DNA from 3 places in the Burkholderia lata genome. Region 2 is predicted to be linked to each of the others. Evidence: predicted binding sites of a transcription regulator. Region 2 holds the regulator's gene; each other region holds the start of a gene.

Region 1 (4,158 bases), on a different replicon from region 2:
CTTCCTCGTAGCCGACATAGCCCGGCGGCGCGCCGATCAGCCGCGCGACGCTGTGCTTCTCCATGAACTCGCTCATGTCGATGCGGATCAGGTGCTCTTCCGAATCGAACAGGAACGACGCCAGCGCCTTGCACAGCTCGGTCTTGCCGACACCCGTCGGGCCGAGGAACAGGAACGAGCCGTACGGACGGTTCGGATCGGCGAGACCCGCGCGCGAACGGCGGATCGCGTCGGCCACCGCACTGATCGCCTCGTGCTGGCCGACCACGCGCTCATGCAGCTTTTCCTCGATGTGCAGCAGCTTCTCGCGTTCGCCCTGCATCATTCGCGACACCGGAATCCCGGTCGAACGCGACACGACTTCCGCGATTTCCTCGGCGCCGACCTGCGTGCGCAGCAGGCGCGGACGCGTCGGGTTGTGCTGCTCCTGCTCTTCGGCCTGCGTGACCTGCTTCAGTTGCGCCTCGAGCTGCGGCAGCTTGCCGTACTGCAGCTCGGCAACCTTCTCCAGCTTGCCGTCACGCTGCAGCCGTGCGATGTCCGCACGCACCTTCTCGATCTCTTCCTTCAGCTGTGCGCTGCCCTGCACCGCGGCCTTCTCGGCGGTCCAGATCTCTTCCAGATCCGCGTACTCGCGGCCGAGGCGTTCGATCTCTTCCTCGATCAGCTGCAGGCGCTTCTGCGACGCTTCGTCCTGCTCCTTCTTCACGGCTTCGCGCTCGATCTTCAGCTGGATCAGACGACGATCGAGCTTGTCCATCTCTTCGGGCTTCGAATCGATTTCCATCTTGATCTTCGAAGCGGCTTCGTCGATCAGGTCGATGGCCTTGTCCGGCAGGAAGCGATCGGTGATGTAGCGGTGCGACAGCTCGGCCGCGGCGACGATCGCCGGGTCGGTGATGTCGACGCCGTGGTGCAGTTCGTACTTCTCCTGCAGCCCGCGCAGGATCGCGATCGTCGCCTCGACGCTCGGCTCGTCGACGAGCACCTTCTGGAAGCGGCGCTCGAGCGCGGCATCCTTCTCGATGTACTTGCGGTATTCGTCGAGCGTGGTCGCGCCGATGCAATGCAGCTCGCCGCGCGACAGCGCCGGCTTCAGCATGTTGCCCGCATCCATCGCGCCTTCGGCCTTGCCTGCACCGACCATCGTGTGGATTTCGTCGATGAAGACGATCGTCTGGCCTTCATCCTTCGCGATGTCGTTGAGCACCGCCTTCAGGCGCTCCTCGAATTCGCCGCGATACTTCGCGCCGGCGAGCAGTGCGGCCATGTCGAGCGACAGCACGCGCTTGCCCTTGAGCGTCTCGGGCACTTCGCCGTTGACGATCCGCTGCGCGAGCCCTTCGACGATCGCCGTCTTGCCGACACCCGGCTCGCCGATCAGCACCGGGTTGTTCTTGGTGCGGCGCTGCAGGATCTGGATCGAACGGCGGATTTCGTCGTCGCGGCCGATCACCGGATCGAGCTTGCCCGCCCGGGCGCGCTCGGTCAGGTCGACCGTGTATTTCTTCAGTGCCTCGCGCTGACTTTCGGCGTCCTGGCTGTGCACCTGCGAGCCGCCGCGCACCGCGGCGATCGCGGCTTCCAGCGCCTTGCGCGTGAGGCCGTGCTGGCGCGCGAGCTTGCCGGCGTCGCCCTTGTCGTCGGACACGGCGAGCAGGAACATCTCGCTCGCGATGAACGTGTCGTTGAGCTTCTGCGCTTCCTTGTCGGCCTGGTTCAGCAGCCCGGAGAGTTCACGGCCGATCTGGATGTCGCCGCCCGTGCCCGTCACTTGCGGCAGGCGCGAGATGGCTTCGTTCAGCGCGCCTTGCAGCGCCTGAATGTGAACGCCCGCGCGCGACATCAGCGAGCGGGCGGAACCGTCCTGCTGCGCGACCAGCGCCGCGAGAACGTGAACGGGTTCGATGTATTGATTGTCGCGGCCTGCTGCGAGGCTTTGCGCATCCGCGAGTGCTTCCTGGAACTTGGTGGTGAGCTTGTCGATTCTCATTTAGTCGAGACCTCCAATTTTCGATTAACACCAAGATGAGGATGGTTATGCGGCTTTCAAGCGAAATTCGGGTTGATTCAGCGCAAAAATCGATGGATATCCATGAAGCGGCCCCGGGACGGGCCGCGGCCGGCTCGGGAAGCGCGGCGAGCGCGTATCAGCCGGCGGTCGACGGCGGTTCGACGGACACAGGGGCGTCTTCCGGCGACGGCTCGGCACGCATGCGCACGATCGGGCGGATGCCGAGCAACGCGACGAGCGGCGCAGCGGGTTCGACCAGTTCGCCGAGCGTGTGACGGTCGAGTTCGGCGAAGAACGCATCGCGCGCGGCCGCCAGCACGCCCTTCAACCGGCACTGCGGCTCGATCACGCAGCCGCGCGACTCGCCCTCGGCCGAGAAGCAGCCGACCAGCGCAAAATCGCTCTCGGTCGCGCGCACGACCTGGCCGACGGTCAGTTGCAGCGATTCGGGGAACAGCCGCAGCCCGCCATTGCGGCCACGGACGGTATCGACCCACCCCAGCTCGCCGAGCTGCTGCACGACTTTCATCAGATGGTTCTTCGAGATGCCGTAGGCGTCCGAGATCTCCTGGATCGTTGCGAGTCCCTCGCCACGCACGGCCAGGTACAGCATCACGCGCAGCGAATAGTCGGTGTAGTCGGTGAGTCTCATGGGCGAATACGGAAAAGATCGATCGTGCCCCGATTACGTGAGCCGGGCCGATCGGGTTGCGCACGGGGCCGGTTGACGGCCCTGTTCCGCGGCCCCGGGTTGCCGGGATGGCGCGCGCGCAATAAGATGCGTGACACTTACACGTTTTTCAGGGGTTGTTGGACGCTATTTTGCGTCAAAATCCGGCCGGCGTCCTGCACGATGCCCGCGCCGCCGCCCCGTCGTTGCCTATTTCTCCGGCCCTTTTGCCATGACTGCCCTGCCCGCCTCGCCCGATTCCGCACCGGCCCGCCCTCGCGACACCGAGCCGACCGAAGAGAACATCCGCGATCTCGTCTACGCGTTCTACGACCGCGTGCGCGCCGATCCGCTGCTCGGGCCCGTGTTCGACGCGAAGCTGGAAGGCCGCTGGGACGACCACCTGCCGAAGATGGTCACGTTCTGGTCGAGCCTCGTGCTCGGCACCAAGGGCTATCGCGGCAACGTGCAGCAGGCGCACCAGCCGCTCGACGGGATCGAGCCCGCCCATTTCAGCCGCTGGCTGTCGCTGTTCCTGAAAACGGTCGAGACGCGCTACGCGCCGCCCGCAGCGATCCGCTTCATGGAGCCGGCGCTGCGGATCGCGCAGAGCCTCCAGTTGAGCCGGTTCGGCTGGGACTATCAGATTCCGCCCGAGCAGCAGGCACTGCTCGACGCAATCGCACCGCGCCGTCGCGACGCAGCTGACGATCCGCATGCGCTGCCCTCGCGTGCCCGCGGCGAGCCGTTTCCGACGAAGATCATCGGGCGCAGCAGCGATCCGGACGCGTAACGGGCAGCCGTGACGCGCGACGCTTGCGCGCACGCGGCACCTCGCCGCACCACCCTCACGCCGTGCTCAGCGCCGCGTATTGCCCGATTCGATGCCCCAGCGCGCGAGCGCGGCATCGTCGGTGCTGCGCGCATCAACCCAGCGCTCGCCGTCCGGCGTGGTTTCCTTCTTCCAGAACGGCGCCTCGGTCTTCAGGTAGTCCATCACGAACTCGCACGACGCGAACGCATCGCCGCGGTGCGACGCAACCGTTGCGACCATCACGATCTGGTCGAGCGGCAGGAGCTTGCCGACGCGATGCACGATCGCGACGTCGATGCCCGGCCAGCGTCGGCCGGCCTCGGCGGCAATCTTCTCGAGCGCCTTCTCGGTCATCCCCGGATAGTGCTCGAGCTCCATCGCCGCAACCGATTCGCCTTCGTTCAGATCACGCACCGTGCCGACGAAGCATGCGACTGCGCCGATCTTCGGGTTGCGTGCGCGCAGTGCCGCGACTTCCGCGTTCAGATCGAAGTCGTCGGTCTGGATTCGTACCGTTGCCATCGCCCGTGCCTCAACCGCCCGTCACCGGCGGAAAGAAAGCGACCTCGCAGCCTTCGGTGAGCCGCGTGTCGGGATCGGTCATCTCGTGATTGCACGCCATGCGCAGTGCACGCCCTTCGGCGAGCGTCTCGGCCCATG
Region 2 (4,158 bases):
GCCGGCTACATGGTGATCGAGAAGGGCTTCGACGCGCCACCGCCCATGAGCGACGCGCTGTTCGGCCCGGTCCACCGGATGTACGGCAGCGCGTACTGGCCCGGCCACCAGCGGCGTCCGGAGCGCGTATTCGAGCTGACGGCCGTGCCGAGATAGCCGGCGCGGCGTTTGAATCGATCGTTCGTTTGCGAACCGGTATCGGCCAACAGCCGATGGCTGGGGATCGGCGTACGCGCTCGTGTGCCGACCGGGTACCGGCAACCGCACGATGCACGAACGAATGATTCCGCGCAGCGGCACCGGCGACGCCATGCACGTCGTGAATCGCACTGACGCACATGCGTTGATCGAGGTCATGTCGAAACGGCGCGGTTGCGATTGAATGTCGATGCGGGTGACGCATCCGCGTGACTGTCGTGTCGATGCGGTCGGTATGCGCGTCATGTGCGGCGATGCATGTGCATGTGCATGTGCATGTGCGACACGCGACACCGATGCGCGCGCGTGCCTTCCCGCCGACGATGCAGGCGACAGCGACCACCACGCCGCGCGACACGCGACACGCGACATGCGTGACGCGTCACGCGGCGCAGCATGCGCCAAGTGCATCGCTCACCGCCGCGCGGCACGACCGGCACCTCACTGCAAAGTCCCGGCCATTGGTTTACTCTGCCTCGCAGCATTGCGCATTGCCCATCCCGATCGGCCATCCGGCCGACTTCGCTTCAACCCGCCACTCGGAGACACTATGTACAAGCGTATTCTGGTTGCCGTCGACGGCAGCGACACGTCCCGCCATGCGTTCGATGCCGCGCTGGCACTCGCGAAATCGCACGGCGCCGAGCTGCAACCGTTCTACGTCGTCGAGAACGCCGCGATCTACTACAACGTTCCCGGCTACGATCCGTCCGTGCTGCGCGACCAGCTCGTCGCGCAGGGCAACGCGCTCGCGAAGGATTTCACCGCGCTGATGCAGGCAGCGGGCGTGAAGGGCGAGACGAAGCTGAGCGAAGCGACGTCGCTCAACGACGTGTCGTCGCTGATCCTCGACGGCGCGAAAGCGTTCGATGCCGATCTGCTCGTGCTCGGCACGCACGGCCGCCGCGGGTTCCGCCGTCTCGTGCTCGGCAGCATCGCCGAGCAATGCGTGCGCCACGCGACGCTGCCCGTGCTGCTGATTCCGGCGGCTGCCAACGTCGACGAACCGGCCGCGTAAGCGGCGTTCGGCATGCGCGGGCGGTCGCGACGTTTTGTCACCCGACAGCGGCAAGTTGCGGTGGGACAATGATTCCGTCGATTCAACGCCGGAGTAAACGATCATGCTGACGCCCGTCGCCACACGTCCCGCCGCCACGCCTCATGCCGGTAGCTGGGCTCCTCGCCAGGCCGCGCACTGCTCGACGTGCGCAATGCGGCACCTGTGCATGCCGCAGGGCCTGGCACCCGAAGCGCTCAGTCGCCTCGAGTCGGTCATCTGCGCAGCGCGCCCCGTCAAGCGCGGCGAAGCACTGTTCCGCGAAGGCGACGCATTCGACAACCTGTACGCAGTGCGCTCGGGTTCGCTGAAAACCGTCGCAACACGTCACGATGGCCGCGAGCAGGTCACGGGCCTGCACCTCGCCGGCGAAGCGCTCGGCCTCGACGGCATCTGCGACGACACGCATCCGCGCACCGCGGTCGCGCTGGAAGACAGCTCGGTCTGCGTGATTCCGTACAGCGCACTCAAGACGCTGTGCTCGGAAGCCGGTTCAATGCAGTTGCGCATGCACAAGCTGATGAGCGAACAGATCGTGCGCGAAACGTCGCAAACGATGCTGCTCGGTTCGCTGAATGCCGAAGAACGTGTCGCCGCGTTCCTGCTCGATGTGTCGTCACGCTACCTGAAGCGCGGTTACTCGCCGTCGGAATTCAACCTGCGGATGACGCGCGAAGACATCGGCAGCTACCTCGGCATGACGCTCGAAACGGTCAGCCGCACGCTGTCGAAATTCCAGAAGCGCGGCCTGATCGAAATGCAGGGCCGCCACGTCCAGATCGTCGATTTCGACGGTTTGCATCACGTCTGACGTGATGCCGCACGGCGCGCGCATCTCGCGCGCCGCGTGCGTCACGCAATCGGTCAATCGAGAAACAGTGCGGCGCGTGCCTTCAGCGCCGCACTGAAATCGTCGAGCCAGCCGATCGACAAGCGCCAGCTCTGCCAGTAAAGGTCGATGTCGATCGTTCGCCCGCGCGACATGTCGACCAGTTCGCCCGCCGCCAGTTGGCGGTCGACCATCCGGTCCGGACACATTCCCCATCCCAATCCCGTTTCGCATGCACGCAGGTAGCCTGCGACGTGCGGTATCCAGTGCTGCGGCGGATCGAGATCCGCGCGCGTCACGCGCCGGATGAAACGCGCCTGCAGCCCGTCCTTCGGATTGAACATCACGCACGGCGCGCGGCGCAGCGCATCGCGCGTGATGCCCGCGCCAAAGTAGCGTTCGTAGAACGCCGGCGAGCACACCGCGCGATAGCGAATGCGCCCCAGTCGCTCCGACCTGCATCCCTGGATCGGCTCGGCCTGTGCGGTCACCGCGCCCTGCACGCTGCCGTCGCGAATGCGCGAAGCGGTGTAATCCTGGTCGTCGATCACGAGGTCGAGCAACGTTTCGCGCTCCGTGCAGAACGGCCCGACCGCGTCGATGAACCACGTCGCGACGCTGTCGTCGTTGACGGCCACGCGCAACGTCGGCCACGCGCTCGCGATCTGGCCCGGCAGCGCCGGCATCCGGCCGCCCAGCTCGGCCTCGAGCAGCTGCACGCGCTCGGTATGCCGGCACAGCAGCGCACCCGACGTCGTCGCGACGCACGGCTGCCCGCGCTTGACGAGCACGCTGCCGACCCGCTCCTCCAGCAGTTTCACGCGCTGCGACACGGCCGACGCGGTGACATTCAGCTCCTTGGCCGCCCGCTCGAACGAGCCGTGCCGGATCACGGCCGCGAGGGCATCGAGCAACGCGTAGTCGAGCATTAGATTTCCTTAATCTGCATTAGGTGAATTAGCTTCTCTTATTTTCATGCTGACCGCAGACTAGCGCTACCCGATTCATCCGTCTACTACTCCCACTGCTGTCACCCACCATGAACTGGCTCGCTTTTTCCCACGGCGCCGCACTCTGCGGTTCACTTATCGTCACCATCGGCGCGCAGAACGCATTCGTGCTGCGGCAGGGCATCATGCGCTCGCACGTCGGCAAGATCGTGCTGCTGTGCGCGCTGTCCGACATGATCCTGATCGGCGCGGGCGTCGGCGGCGCATCGGTGCTCGTCGAACGCTATCCGACCTTTGTCCACGCGGTGCTGTACGTCGGCCTCGCGTATCTCGCGTGGTTCGGCATCAACGCGCTGCGCCGCGCGTTCAAGCCGGGCCACGAAACGCTCGACGTGCGCGGCGACGCGGTTGCGCCGCCGCCGCAGAGCGGCCTGGCTATCGTGCTGATGACGCTCGCGTTCACGTGGCTCAACCCGCACGTGTATCTCGACACGTTCCTGCTGATCGGCACGGCCGGCGCACGCGAGCCGGAAGGCGCGCGGCTCGCGTTCGCGATCGGCGCGATGTCGGTCAGCCTCGTGTGGTTCCTCGGGCTCGGCTACGGTGCGCGACTGCTCGCGCCGTGGTTCCGCAAAGCGGTGGCGTGGCGCGTGCTCGATGGTGCGATCGGCAGCATGGTGCTGTTTCTCGCGGCCGTGCAGTTGCGCTGACCTGCTCACCGTCGCACGGGCGGCCGCTTGCCGCCCGTCGTCCCGCCCGCTCCGGCGCAATGCCGGAGCATCCGCCCTCCCGCCCGCCTCCCTCCGCACTCCGTTCCGCGCCCCGTCGCGCCAGCCGCGACAAATAATCGGTTCCCGATCGAACGCAGCCACGCGAAACACTCACGCAACGGATGGCGTGTCCGTCATCCGCGTCAAACCGTCCGCCATCGCGACGGCGCGCTGACTGCACGAATCGAAGCGATCGGCGAGAATGTCCGGCGTCCCGCGACAACGGCGTGACCACGCCACGTACCTCGTCGTCTCGCCGTAGTCGTCTCGGCCCATCCCGCAGTTCCATTCCGTCACCCCGCAGAAATCGGAGCAGAACATGGCACTACGCACCCTCGGCACGTCGAACATCCA
Region 3 (4,158 bases), 1.7 Mb from region 2:
ATAGCCGTGCTTCTCCCATGCATCGAGGCCGCCCTTCAGCGCCCGGATGTTGTGGATCATCTTCTTGCGCTGCATTTTCGCGATCAGGCGCTTCGCGGTCGCTTCGTTCGGGCACACGCAATAGACGACGATCGGCCGCTTCAGCATTTCCGGGTCGAGCAGGTCCGGCGAATCGAGATCGACCGGCACCGCGCCGGCGATCCGGTACGGTTCGCGCTCGCGAATCGCTTTCGGCCGCGCGTCGAAGATCAGCGGCGGCTCGTCCGACGTCATCATCTCGACGAGTTGCGGCGGCGAGATGCGCACCTGCGCAAGATAGCGGCGGAACTGCACGCGACGCACCCAGCGGTACAGCAGGAACGTGATGAAGATCGCGAGGAACGCGTCGAGGATCGTGCCGCCGCTCGCGCGCACCCACAGCACGAACTGGACGATCTGGTCGTGAATGGCCGCGCCGCCGACCAGCCAGAACGCAGCCCACAGCGACGCGCCGGCCAGGTCCCAGAACAGGAACACGCCGACGCCGATCGCGGTCGTGCCGAGCAGCGGCGCCGACACGAGGCCGAGACCCGGCAGGAATTTGGACAGCACGAGCAGCGGCGCACCGTATCTTTCGAATACGTTACGTGCGAAACGCAGCGTGGTGTCGAGCGACAGCGAGAAGCGCACGAGGCCGTTCAGCAGGCGCCGGCCGCGCGTGCGGCCCATGAAGAACCACAGCGAATCGGCCAGCATCGTCGCGCCGATCGCCGCCGCGAACATGCTGACCCAGGACGCCTGCCCCATTGCCGCCATCGTGCCGCCGAGAATCAGCATCGGCACGGCCGGCACCGGCACGCCGAGCTGCGTGATCAACACGCTCGCGAACACGGCCCATGGGCCGAGCGACGATGGAATAGCGATGGGAAAGTGCCACACGGCGGCGCTCCTGGAAGGCATGCAGCCGCACGACGGGGGCCGTCGGTACGGCTGGGCAACGGCCGCCGCGGCACGCCCGCAGCCGACCCGATGCATCACGGCATTCTAAACGGGTTTGGCCGCGGCCGCGCGGAACACGCACCATCGGCACGGGCTTCGCGCCGTTGGTTGCACCGCCGTGACAGTCACATGTCGGTACGCTGGGCAAGCTGCACGACGTGTTCCGCGTAGTCGGGAAACGCGGCAGCCAGCGCGGCTGCGTCGGCCAGTTCGAATTCCGCGAACTCGAAGCCCGGCGCCACCGTGCAGCCGACGAGCGCGACGTGCTCCGGCAACGCGCAGCGCGCGCCGAACCAGCTCCCGGCCCGCACGACTGCCTGGAACACGGTGCCCGGATGCGTGAGCGGGTTGCCGAGCCGGTGGATCGTCAGCCCGTCGCGCTCGTCGAGCACCCACACTTCGATCGGGTCGCCCGCGTAGAAATGCCAGACTTCGTCGGAACGGATCCGGTGCCACGACGAATACGCGCCGTCGCACAACAGGTAGTAGATCGCGGTCGATGCGGCGCGTGGCGCGCCGTCGGCCGGACGCACGACCGAATCGGTCGCACGGTAGGTTTCGCGGAAATAGCCGCCTTCGGGATGCGGCTGCAGGTCGAACTGGCGAATCAGGTCGGTAGCGGAAATCGGCATGGCGGATGACGTCGGTAAGGTCAGGAACCGGGCACCCGGCGCACGGCCTCGCTTCGCTCATCGCGAATCGCGAACACGACCGCGTGCCGCCGGATGCTGCTGCGTCGATCGCCGCGGCCATGCGCACGGCGACCAGGCGGACACCGGTCGATGCTGCCAGAACTGCGTGTCGGGATGCAACCGCGGGCACGCGATTGCGCCCGTCGGGTGCATCGGGCGCGCCGCCCTCGCCCCGCCGATGTGACAGAAAGGACAGCCGCGCTCACACGTCGTGCGCCGTGCGTTTCCGTTTCATCCCGCCGTCATCCGGCGAATACGCGGGCCCGTCGCTGCCCGCGACCGCCCGTGCGCCAGCGCCAGCGTCAGCGCCTTGCCGCGTGCGTCACGCAGCCGCCGACGTGCCGGGCTCGCTGTGCCGCACCAGCAACACGGGCCGGTCGGCCGCGCGCAGCAGCGATTCGGCGACACTGCCGAGCAGCAGCCGGCGCAAGCCATGCCGCCCGCTCGTGCCCATCACGATCAGGTCGGCATCGGCTTCGGCCGCCGTGCGCATCAGCACCGTGGCGACATCCTCGCCGTACGCGTCGAGCGCACGCACGGTGCCTGGCACGTGCTCCTGCGCGAGCACCGCTTTCGCATCGTCGAGCACCGGCGTCGCGGCGTCAGTCGCGGCCGCATCGCCGTCGCGCTCGGCCGCGAAACCCGCATCGACGTCGACGAGCTGCGGCCGGTGCTCGACGACATATGCGCAGGTGACTTCGCCGCCGGACGCCGCCGCGATCCGGATCGCCTCGTTCAGCGCGAGACGCGCACTCGGGCTGCCATCGAGCCCGACGAAAATCCGCTTGTACATGGTCCGTCCCTCCGACCGGGCACGCATCGCGCGTTGCGCGACGGCGGCCCGTTATCGCCACCCGGCCCGGTGCCAGGTGGCCTGCCGAACAGTCTGCCCCACGTGCCGACGCGCCCGTTGATGCGCGTCAAGCGCGGCCGGCACGCCCGCTGCTCCACGCCGGTTGCCGCAATTTCTAGTGACCCCATTACAAAAACCGTGTAAATCGCGCACAATTTCATCTTGAAAATAGACGTTGCATGCAGCCGGTGCGAGTTTTGTCCGGTTTTGCTGCGCTGCCGAGTGCCCACGGCAGCCCCGACAACAGAATGGCTATCGAATGACCGCAAGTGGAACCCCGACGCGTGACGCCCGAGGGCCCACGCGCCTCCAGATCATGTTACGCCAGCCGCTCGCGGCCGGCGTCGTTGCGTTGTGCGCGGGCGCGGCGCTGTCGCTTGGCGTCGCGCTGCTCGTGCGCGAGCAGTGGCAAGGCGCCGTCCATACGCGTTTCGAACGCCGCACGACGCATGTGACCGCGATGCTGCGCCACGAGCTGCAATCCGGCGTGGCCGTGCTCGAAGGCGCGCGCGGCGTGTACAGCCTCGTCCCGGGCATGACGCCCGAGCAATGGCGCCGGTATGCGGACATGCTCGACCTCGACAGCAGCCGCTCACCGGTGCGCCAGATCGGCTACGCGCCGCTGCCGCCCGCGACGCGCACTGCCCTCGCCGGCGCGAAGCCGATGCCGGCCGGCACGCTCGCGACCGCCGTGCTCAGCGCACCGGCATCGAATTCCCCCGTCGTGCGCTTCGGCGCGTCCGACGCGGCGCCGCTCGCGCGCGCGCTGCAGACCGGCGACATCGCGCTCGGTGTCCACCCGGCCGACGACGACACGTCCCGCGACGCCCGCACCTTCACGCTGTTCCTGCCGGTCGCCGCGTCGCCGCATGCGGTCGCCAACGCGCCCGGCCTGCGCGAAACCGGCGCCGACGGCGTGCTGTTCGCGGCGTTGAGCCCGCGGCGCCTGATCGAGCGTGCGCTCGATGCGGAACGCGGCATCGACGTGTGGATCACTGCCGGCGGCGATCGGCGCGCGATCGTGAGCGTCGAAACGACGACCGACGAGGCCTCGGCATCGCCCGACCTGATGCGTCGCACCGACGAGCTGAATTTCGGCGGCACCGTGCTGACGCTCGCGTACTCCGCGGATGGCCGCCCGAGCGCAACCGGCGCACAACGCGCGGCCGGCACCGTGCTCGCCGCGGGGCTGATCGCGTCGATCGCGTTCGCGGTGCTCGTCCACGCGCTGTTGCGCGGCCGTTCCGGCGCCGCCGATTCGGGCGCGAGCAGCCGCGGCATCCTCAACGAGGCGCGGATGATGGGCATCATCCGTTCGTCGATGGAAGCGATCATCACGATCGACGAAAAGCAGACGGTCGTGATCTTCAATCCGATGGCCGAGCAGGTGTTCGGCGTGTCCGCGATGGAGGCGATCGGTGCCCCGCTGTCGCGCTTCATCCCCGAGCGGTTCCGCGCCGCGCACGCGAAGCACGTCGACCAGTTCGGCGTGACAGGCGTGTCCGAGCGGCAGATGGGCCGGCAGCGGGTGCTGTTCGGGCTGCGCGCCAACGGCGAGGAATTCCCGATCGAGGCGTCGATCTCGCAGATCCGCGACGCGTCCGGCAAGCTCTATACGGTCATGCTGCGCGACAT

What was found. Region 2 encodes FNR, which switches genes on or off when oxygen is low (the NO sensors DNR and NnrR bind a similar motif). Its sites were predicted from a motif close to TTGATNNNNATCAA; they were not measured.
Region 1: clpB (ATP-dependent chaperone ClpB) is a predicted target of FNR. The motif match lies at 2,066-2,079, and genes of this name have one in related genera.
Region 3: BCEP18194_RS31015 (universal stress protein) is a predicted target of FNR. The motif match lies at 2,581-2,594, and genes of this name have one in related genera.

Annotation. Positions count from the first base shown of each region.
Region 1 is NC_007510.1:2,193,843-2,198,000, forward strand. Features, by position in the region: gene clpB (ATP-dependent chaperone ClpB) at 1-1,993, opposite strand, end outside; gene BCEP18194_RS15800 (Rrf2 family transcriptional regulator) at 2,151-2,666, opposite strand; gene BCEP18194_RS15805 (group III truncated hemoglobin) at 2,917-3,477, shown strand; gene BCEP18194_RS15810 (molybdenum cofactor biosynthesis protein MoaE) at 3,544-4,020, opposite strand; gene moaD (molybdopterin converting factor subunit 1) at 4,031-4,158, opposite strand, start outside.
Region 2 is NC_007511.1:3,538,797-3,542,954, forward strand. Features, by position in the region: gene BCEP18194_RS38355 (DUF3005 domain-containing protein) at 1-156, shown strand, start outside; gene BCEP18194_RS38360 (universal stress protein) at 749-1,216, shown strand; gene fnr (fumarate/nitrate reduction transcriptional regulator Fnr) at 1,320-2,066, shown strand; gene BCEP18194_RS38370 (LysR family transcriptional regulator ArgP) at 2,120-3,013, opposite strand; gene BCEP18194_RS38375 (LysE/ArgO family amino acid transporter) at 3,124-3,744, shown strand; gene BCEP18194_RS38385 (aldo/keto reductase) at 4,124-4,158, shown strand, end outside.
Region 3 is NC_007511.1:1,875,835-1,879,992, forward strand. Features, by position in the region: gene BCEP18194_RS31005 (DedA family protein/thiosulfate sulfurtransferase GlpE) at 1-918, opposite strand, end outside; gene BCEP18194_RS31010 (cupin domain-containing protein) at 1,104-1,610, opposite strand; gene BCEP18194_RS31015 (universal stress protein) at 1,993-2,463, opposite strand; gene BCEP18194_RS31020 (PAS domain S-box protein) at 2,783-4,158, shown strand, end outside.